2 regions of the Loigolactobacillus backii genome follow, and region 1 is predicted to be linked to the other one. Evidence: a T-box and tRNA genes for the amino acid it is inferred to sense, from the RefSeq annotation. Region 1 holds a T-box; the other holds one or more tRNA genes.

Evidence for each region. A T-box is a leader RNA that pairs with one kind of tRNA and senses whether it is charged. The one in region 1 lies ahead of trpS (tryptophan--tRNA ligase), so its partner is inferred to be a tRNA-Trp.
Region 2: it has a tRNA-Trp gene. The T-box ahead of trpS (tryptophan--tRNA ligase) is inferred to sense a tRNA for this amino acid. The anticodon was not compared.

Annotation. Positions count from the first base shown of each region.
Region 1 covers NZ_CP014873.1:367,590-370,980, reverse strand. The annotation lists gene AYR53_RS01515 (ABC transporter ATP-binding protein) at 1-345, shown strand, start outside; gene AYR53_RS01510 (dihydrolipoyl dehydrogenase family protein) at 363-1,697, shown strand; T-box leader at 1,799-2,012, shown strand; gene trpS (tryptophan--tRNA ligase) at 2,148-3,164, shown strand; gene AYR53_RS01500 (cyclodeaminase/cyclohydrolase family protein) at 3,207-3,391, shown strand, end outside.
Region 2 covers NZ_CP014873.1:2,604,026-2,607,416, reverse strand. The annotation lists rRNA gene AYR53_RS12035 (23S ribosomal RNA) at 1-282, shown strand, start outside; rRNA gene rrf (5S ribosomal RNA) at 369-485, shown strand; tRNA gene AYR53_RS12025 (tRNA-Asn) at 497-569, shown strand; tRNA gene AYR53_RS12020 (tRNA-Ser) at 579-669, shown strand; tRNA gene AYR53_RS12015 (tRNA-Glu) at 682-753, shown strand; tRNA gene AYR53_RS12010 (tRNA-Val) at 760-832, shown strand; tRNA gene AYR53_RS12005 (tRNA-Asp) at 840-913, shown strand; tRNA gene AYR53_RS12000 (tRNA-Phe) at 925-997, shown strand; tRNA gene AYR53_RS11995 (tRNA-Tyr) at 1,003-1,083, shown strand; tRNA gene AYR53_RS11990 (tRNA-Trp) at 1,095-1,168, shown strand; tRNA gene AYR53_RS11985 (tRNA-His) at 1,174-1,246, shown strand; tRNA gene AYR53_RS11980 (tRNA-Gln) at 1,257-1,328, shown strand; tRNA gene AYR53_RS11975 (tRNA-Cys) at 1,360-1,430, shown strand; tRNA gene AYR53_RS11970 (tRNA-Leu) at 1,470-1,553, shown strand; gene AYR53_RS11965 (antibiotic biosynthesis monooxygenase family protein) at 2,201-2,707, opposite strand; gene AYR53_RS11960 (MBL fold metallo-hydrolase) at 2,865-3,391, shown strand, end outside.

The DNA.
Region 1 (3,391 bases):
TTAGGCGATCGAATTGCGGTGATGAGTAAGGGTGAGATCTTACAAGTAGACACACCGGCCAAAATTGCGCAGAATCCGGCAAATGAATTTGTTAAGGAGTTCTTTGCGCATAGTAATACCGAACTTAATTTGTTTGAAACGCCGCTAACTGAATTAGTCAAGCTTGGCTTCTACCAAAAATCAAGTGCGAGTGAGCAGTTGGCCACGTTTGATCAAGCAACACCATTAACAGCAGTTATGGATCAATTAAGTCGCGAAAAGGCAATTTCGATTACCCAGAACAATCGTGCAATTGGTACCTTAACTGCGCAGAACATTGTTGCGTTCCTGAAGAATAGTTGCTAAGTGAAAGGATGTTAGTGATGGAAAAATTTGACGAAATTATTATTGGTGCTGGGCCAGCGGGGTTAGCGATGGCGTACCCCTTAGCAGCCGCAAAACGAAAGGTTGCTGTTGTTGAAGCGGATTTATGGGGCGGTACATGTCCGAATCGCGGCTGTGATCCCAAAAAGGTTTTATTGGCAGCAGTTGAGGCTCAGGATCAAGTTCGTAATTTGCAGAAGGTTGGTGTTTTAACCCAGCCTGCCAAGATTGATTGGTCCAAGTTGATGGCTTTCAAGAAAACCTTCACTGATCCAGTATCAACAAGTAGCGAAAAGGGCCTAGCTTCCAGTGGAATTACAACTTTGACTGGTGCGGCCAAATTTATTGATGAACAAACGATTGAAGTTGCTGGAACAACTTATCAAGCCGAGCATTACATTATTGCAACTGGAGCGCGGCCAGCGATTCCAAATATTTCAGGTAAAGAACACTTTCAGGACAGTACTGATTTTATGGCCTTGCCAGAAATGCCCCGGGTTGTTACCTTTGTGGGTGGTGGCTACGAAGCCTTTGAATTTGCAGCAATGGCCAACGCTGCCGGTGCCGAGACACACGTTATTCAACATAACGATCGACCGTTGAAGGCGTATGATCATGAATTAGTTGATCAGTTAGTTGAACAATTACAGGCTAAGGGTGTGCAGTTTCACTTTAACGTTTCCTTACAAGCAATTGAAACTGCCGGTGATCAGCTGATCTTAAATGCACCTGATTTTCGTTTAGTAACCAACGCTGTCTTTGCGACAACTGGCCGTGTACCGAATGTTGAGGCATTAGATTTGGCAGCCGCAGGTATCGAAGTTGCTCATGGCGGCATTCAGTGTGATGATCACTTGCAGACGACTAACCCAAGAGTTTTTGTTGCTGGTGATATTATTGCGCGGCAAGAACCAAAAGAGACGCCAGTTGCATCGTTTGAAGGCAGTTACTTAGTTGATTATTTAACAGGTAAAACGCAAGCCTCAATTGATTACCCAGCCATTCCAACAACGGTTTATTCTAGCCCTAAACTAGCACAAGTTGGCGTTACAACGGCCAAGGCCCAAGCTGATTCCGAGCATTACGCTATAAAAACAATTGACACGACTAACTGGCTCACGTACCGACGACTTAATGAACCAGTGGCCGTAGTGAAAATTGTGACTGATAAAAAGACTGGTTTATTGGTTGGTGCAACATGTTTGAATAGTTTGGCCGATGAACTGATTAACTACTTTACACTGTTGATCAATCAAAAAGTATCCGCCGACACAGTTGCTAAATCCATTTATTCTTACCCAACTCCAGCTAGTGATTTGAATTATTTTTATTAGAGCATGAAAAAAGTGCATTAGTTTTTTAGGCTAATCATCTGCGGTTAAACACTTTTTCACGTTAGCATTTTGACATTTAGCGGGCTAAACGGTAAGATTAAAACAATGCAATGAGAAGGATAAGTACCCGTTAATTTGGCTATAGCGAATCACTGGTTGGTGAAAAGTGATCAAGAATTAGTGGTGAATGGCCCTTTGAGTCGCTGCGTGAATTAAAAGTAGCGTGGCGGGTAGCCGTGCCTTAAACGTGAGTGGTGCTGGATAAAAGCCAGCACAATTTAGGTGGTACCACGATTGTTAACAAGCGTCCTATGAGCAGAAATGCTGATGGGACGCTATTTTTTTGAGAATTGTGGGCTGGATTTAAGCTGAAAAGTTAACGTTGTTTTTTGAAGTAGATTCACTGACTGATGTTACTTATAAAATTAGAATAAAAGGGAAGGTTTTAACATGACAAAAAAAGTAATTTTAACTGGTGATCGCCCAACTGGTAAGCTACATATTGGCCACTACATTGGTTCTTTACAAACGCGGGTTGCGATGCAAAATTCTGGCAATTACGATCCTTACATTATGATTGCGGATATGCAGGCATTAACCGATAACGCACGGGATCCGGAAAAGATTCGCCGTAGTCTATTACAAGTTGCGCTAGACTATTTAGCCGTTGGCATTGATCCTGAAAAATCAACAATCTTAGTCCAATCACAAATTCCGGCGTTAAATGAACTTACCATGCACTATTTAAATTTAGTCAGCGTTTCACGATTGAACCGTAATCCAACCGTTAAAGCGGAAATTCAACAGAAAAACTTTAATCAAAGTATTCCGGCTGGATTTTTAATTTACCCAGTTAGTCAGGCCGCCGATATCACTGCGTTTAAGGCAGATACTGTTCCTGTCGGTGACGATCAAGAACCAATGTTAGAACAAACGCGTGAAATTGTACGTAGTTTTAATAGTATTTATAAAAAAGACGTTCTCGTTGAACCAGAAGGTGTTTTTCCACCAAAAGGGGAAGGACGTTTGCCAGGGATGGACGGTAACGCCAAGATGAGTAAGTCACTAGGCAACGCCATTTATTTGGCCGATTCACCTGATGAAATTCAGAAAAAGGTCATGTCAATGTACACTGATCCTAATCATATTCACATTGAAGATCCTGGCAAAATTGAAGGTAACATTGTCTTTACTTACCTTGATGTTTTCGACCCCGATCAAAAGAAAGTAGCCGAATTGAAAGAACAATACCAGGCAGGGGGCCTAGGTGACGTTAAAATCAAACGCTACTTAAATGACGTGTTACAGGCTGTTTTAGAACCAATTCGCAAACGCCGGGAAGCGTACGCTGAAGATCCGGCTGGGGTTTACGAAATTCTCCGTCAAGGTAGCGAAAAGGCCAATCTGGTTGCTAATCAAACCTTAAAAGAAGTGCGTGCGGCAATCGGAATTAACTACTTTGATTAGACAGTGTTTGGCAAAGTCTTAGCTAAGAGATGAGGAATTAGTGTGGAAATTAAAACTTTCATTCAGGAGTTGGCCTCTGACGCGCCAACTCCTGGTGGCGGCGGGGTTAGTGCATTAACTGGTGCGATGGCCGCCGCTTTGGCCAGTATGACGGCCAGTTTGACCCTTGGAAAAAAGAAGTACGCGGCTTATACAACCGATTTACAACAAATTATCACCACAATGCA
Region 2 (3,391 bases), 440 kb from region 1:
TCGCGGGCGTAGGAAATTTGAGCGGAGCTGTTCCTAGTACGAGAGGACCGGAATGGACATACCGCTGGTGTACCAGTTGTGCCGCCAGGTGCAGCGCTGGGTAGCTATGTATGGCCGGGATAAACGCTGAAAGCATCTAAGTGTGAAGCCCCCCGCAAGATTAGATTTCCCATTCCTTTATGGAAGTAAGACCCCTGAGAGATGATCAGGTAGATAGGTTGGAAGTGGAAGTGCCGTGAGGCATGGAGCGGACCAATACTAATCGGTCGAGGACTTAACCAAGTCGGAAACAATGTTTCCGCGTAGTGTTCAAAGGTCAAAGAAAATAGAAGGTCCAGTTTTGAGAGCACAAAGTTCTCAGATAGTGGTGTGGTGACAATGGCAGGAAGGATACACCTGTTCCCATGTCGAACACAGAAGTTAAGCTTCTTAGCGCCGAGAGTAGTTGGGGGAGCACCCCCTGCGAGGGTAGGACGTTGCCATGCTATTTGTTTATTCCGGCTTAGCTCAGTTGGTAGAGCACCTGACTGTTAATTAGGTTGTCGTTGGTTCGAGCCCGACAGCCGGAGTTTTTCTGTGGAGAGTTGTCCGAGTGGCTGAAGGAGCATGATTGGAAATCATGTATGCGGGCGCAAACCTGTATCAAGGGTTCGAATCCCTTACTCTCCGTCACGAGATCTCGGCCCGTTGGTCAAGTGGTTAAGACACCGCCCTTTCACGGCGGTAACATGGGTTCAAATCCCGTACGGGTCACTTAATGGAGGTTTAGCTCAGCTGGGAGAGCACCTGCCTTACAAGCAGGGGGTCACAGGTTCGAACCCTGTAATCTCCATTTCTACGGTTCCATGGTCTAGTTGGTTATGACGCCTGCCTGTCACGCAGGAGATCACGGGTTCGAGTCCCGTTGGGACCGTTTATCATAATGGCTCGGTAGCTCAGTCGGTAGAGCAATGGATTGAAGCTCCATGTGTCGGCAGTTCGATTCTGTCCCGCGCCATTTATGGAGGAGTAGCGAAGTGGCTAAACGCGGCGGACTGTAAATCCGCTCCTTCGGGTTCGGTGGTTCGAATCCACTCTCCTCCATTTTTTATAATAGGGATATAGTTCAATGGTAGAATAGCGGTCTCCAAAACCGTTGATGTGGGTTCAACTCCTACTATCCCTGCCATTATGGCGGTAGTGGCGAAGTGGTTAACGCACCGGATTGTGGCTCCGGCACGCGTGGGTTCGATTCCCACCTACCGCCCTTGTTTTATTGGGATATAGCCAAGTGGTAAGGCAACAGACTTTGACTCTGTCATGCGCTGGTTCGAATCCAGCTATCCCAGTTAGCTTTTATGGGATTTGTTCCTTAAAGATGGCGGTATAGCCAAGTGGTAAGGCAAAGGTCTGCAAAACCTCTATCACCGGTTCAAATCCGGTTACCGCCTTTTATCTTTTAAGTGGTAATCTACAAAATGGCTTAATATGCCGGTGTGGCGGAATTGGCAGACGCGCTGGATTCAAAATCCAGTTCCTTCACGGGAGTATCGGTTCGACCCCGATCACCGGTATAGTTAATAGACTGATATTTTTGAAATAAAAATATTAGTCTATTTTTTTATTTCAAAAATTAAATCTGGTTTTATTAAATTAATTTAGACCATTTAAGTAAAACTAATCTTAGCGGCCGCTAAATCAAAGGTTGAGCCTGTATTGATTAATGCTGATACGACAAGTAAAAACCATATTCTGCTAAATTTAGTAGGTCGTCAATATTAGAAAGTTTTTATACACTTTAGCATGGATTTACCTTAGTTAATTATAAGTTCACCATTAGCGGATATTTTTAATGATTTATAATAGGGCGTTATAGAAGTGGGTATTCAATCGAATATGAACTGATAGCGCAGTATTTGATGCTTATGAGTTTGAAGCATAAATAAGCATCGGTTCAAAGGATCAGGCATTGGGTATTACATTTAATGTTTGTACTGCCGACAATTGTAGTCAGAACTGTTACGCCTGATGTTGTAAAATGTTAGGTGATAAAGGACCTAAATACGTAATTAATTAAGTCGTTAATGGATGAGCACCTTGTTAATGCCGCTTAACTAATTATGTGTAAAATTTACTAATTGAGGCGGATAAATTTTTGAGTTTAAGGTCACAAAAAAAGAGTTCAGGATTTTATTCCTAGACTCTTACCTAAGACTTTGCCTTAGTTTGTTTGTTCAAGTGTATAGGTTGTTTGGTGAAATTGTTGAATATTTGGTCCGGCCTGCAAATAGGGTAGTAAGGGAGAAAAATCCTGTGAATTGCGCCAATTAAAGTAGTCAGCTTCGCGTTGCCAAATTGATAGAACAACAAATTGAATTTGCGGTGCATCTAATCGTAGTAAGAATAGTCCATTGAGGCCGATAAAGCCAGCTGCCTGATTGCCAACACGATCAAATTGTGATTGAAAGACTTTGACGGCGTCCTCAGAAGGAAACGTGAAATACATAAAATTAAAGAAGCCACTAAATTCTTGTTTACCTAAGTGTTGCCGTACAGAATAAGAAATTGGACTGTTAAAAAAGTTTTTTTGGTCCGAAACGTCAAGCAACTGAAAATCATTAGTCGATTCTGCTGGTCTTAATAGTAATAAATTTCGTTGGGGTTCACGATCGAAATAGCTAGTTAAGATATCCTGTGAACCAAATGTTGCCTGAATTTTTTTTAACATAATAATTCCTCCTCGAGTATAAATAATTACTCCACTTACATTATAACGTGATTCTCTTTAATTAGTGTAGTAAATACAAGCACTTTGTATTTTGTCTTACTAAATAGAACGTTGTAAGATAGAGGTAAAGTAAATTTATTTAATGGAGGAATTTATTATGAAGTTAACTGTACTGGGATTTTACGGTGGTTACCCTTATAAAGGAGTAGGAACTAGCGCTTATTTACTACAAACGAATGACTACAATCTATTACTTGATTGCGGTAGTGGTGCGCTTTTAAGCCTTCAAAAGCATTTGGACCCACTGCAACTTGATGCGGTGGTCCTGAGCCATTACCATCATGATCACATTGCCGATGTTGGTGTACTGCAGTATTATTGGCAGTTACATCAAGGAAAAAAACGTGAGGCCGAATTGCCAATTTACGGACATACGGCCGATCCATTACATTTTGCTTCATTAACTTTACCGGGGGTTACACACGGCGAAAGCTACACGGCCGGGCAAACAACAAACTTAGGACCTTTTTCATTAACCTTCTTACCAACAATTCATCCAGTACCGGCTTATGCTGTAAAAGTCGTTGAAATTAGAACCGGCGCAACACTAGTCTATACGGCAGATACGGCCTATTTTTCTGAATTTGCTGAATTTGCTAAGGGTGCCGACTGGTTAATTACGGA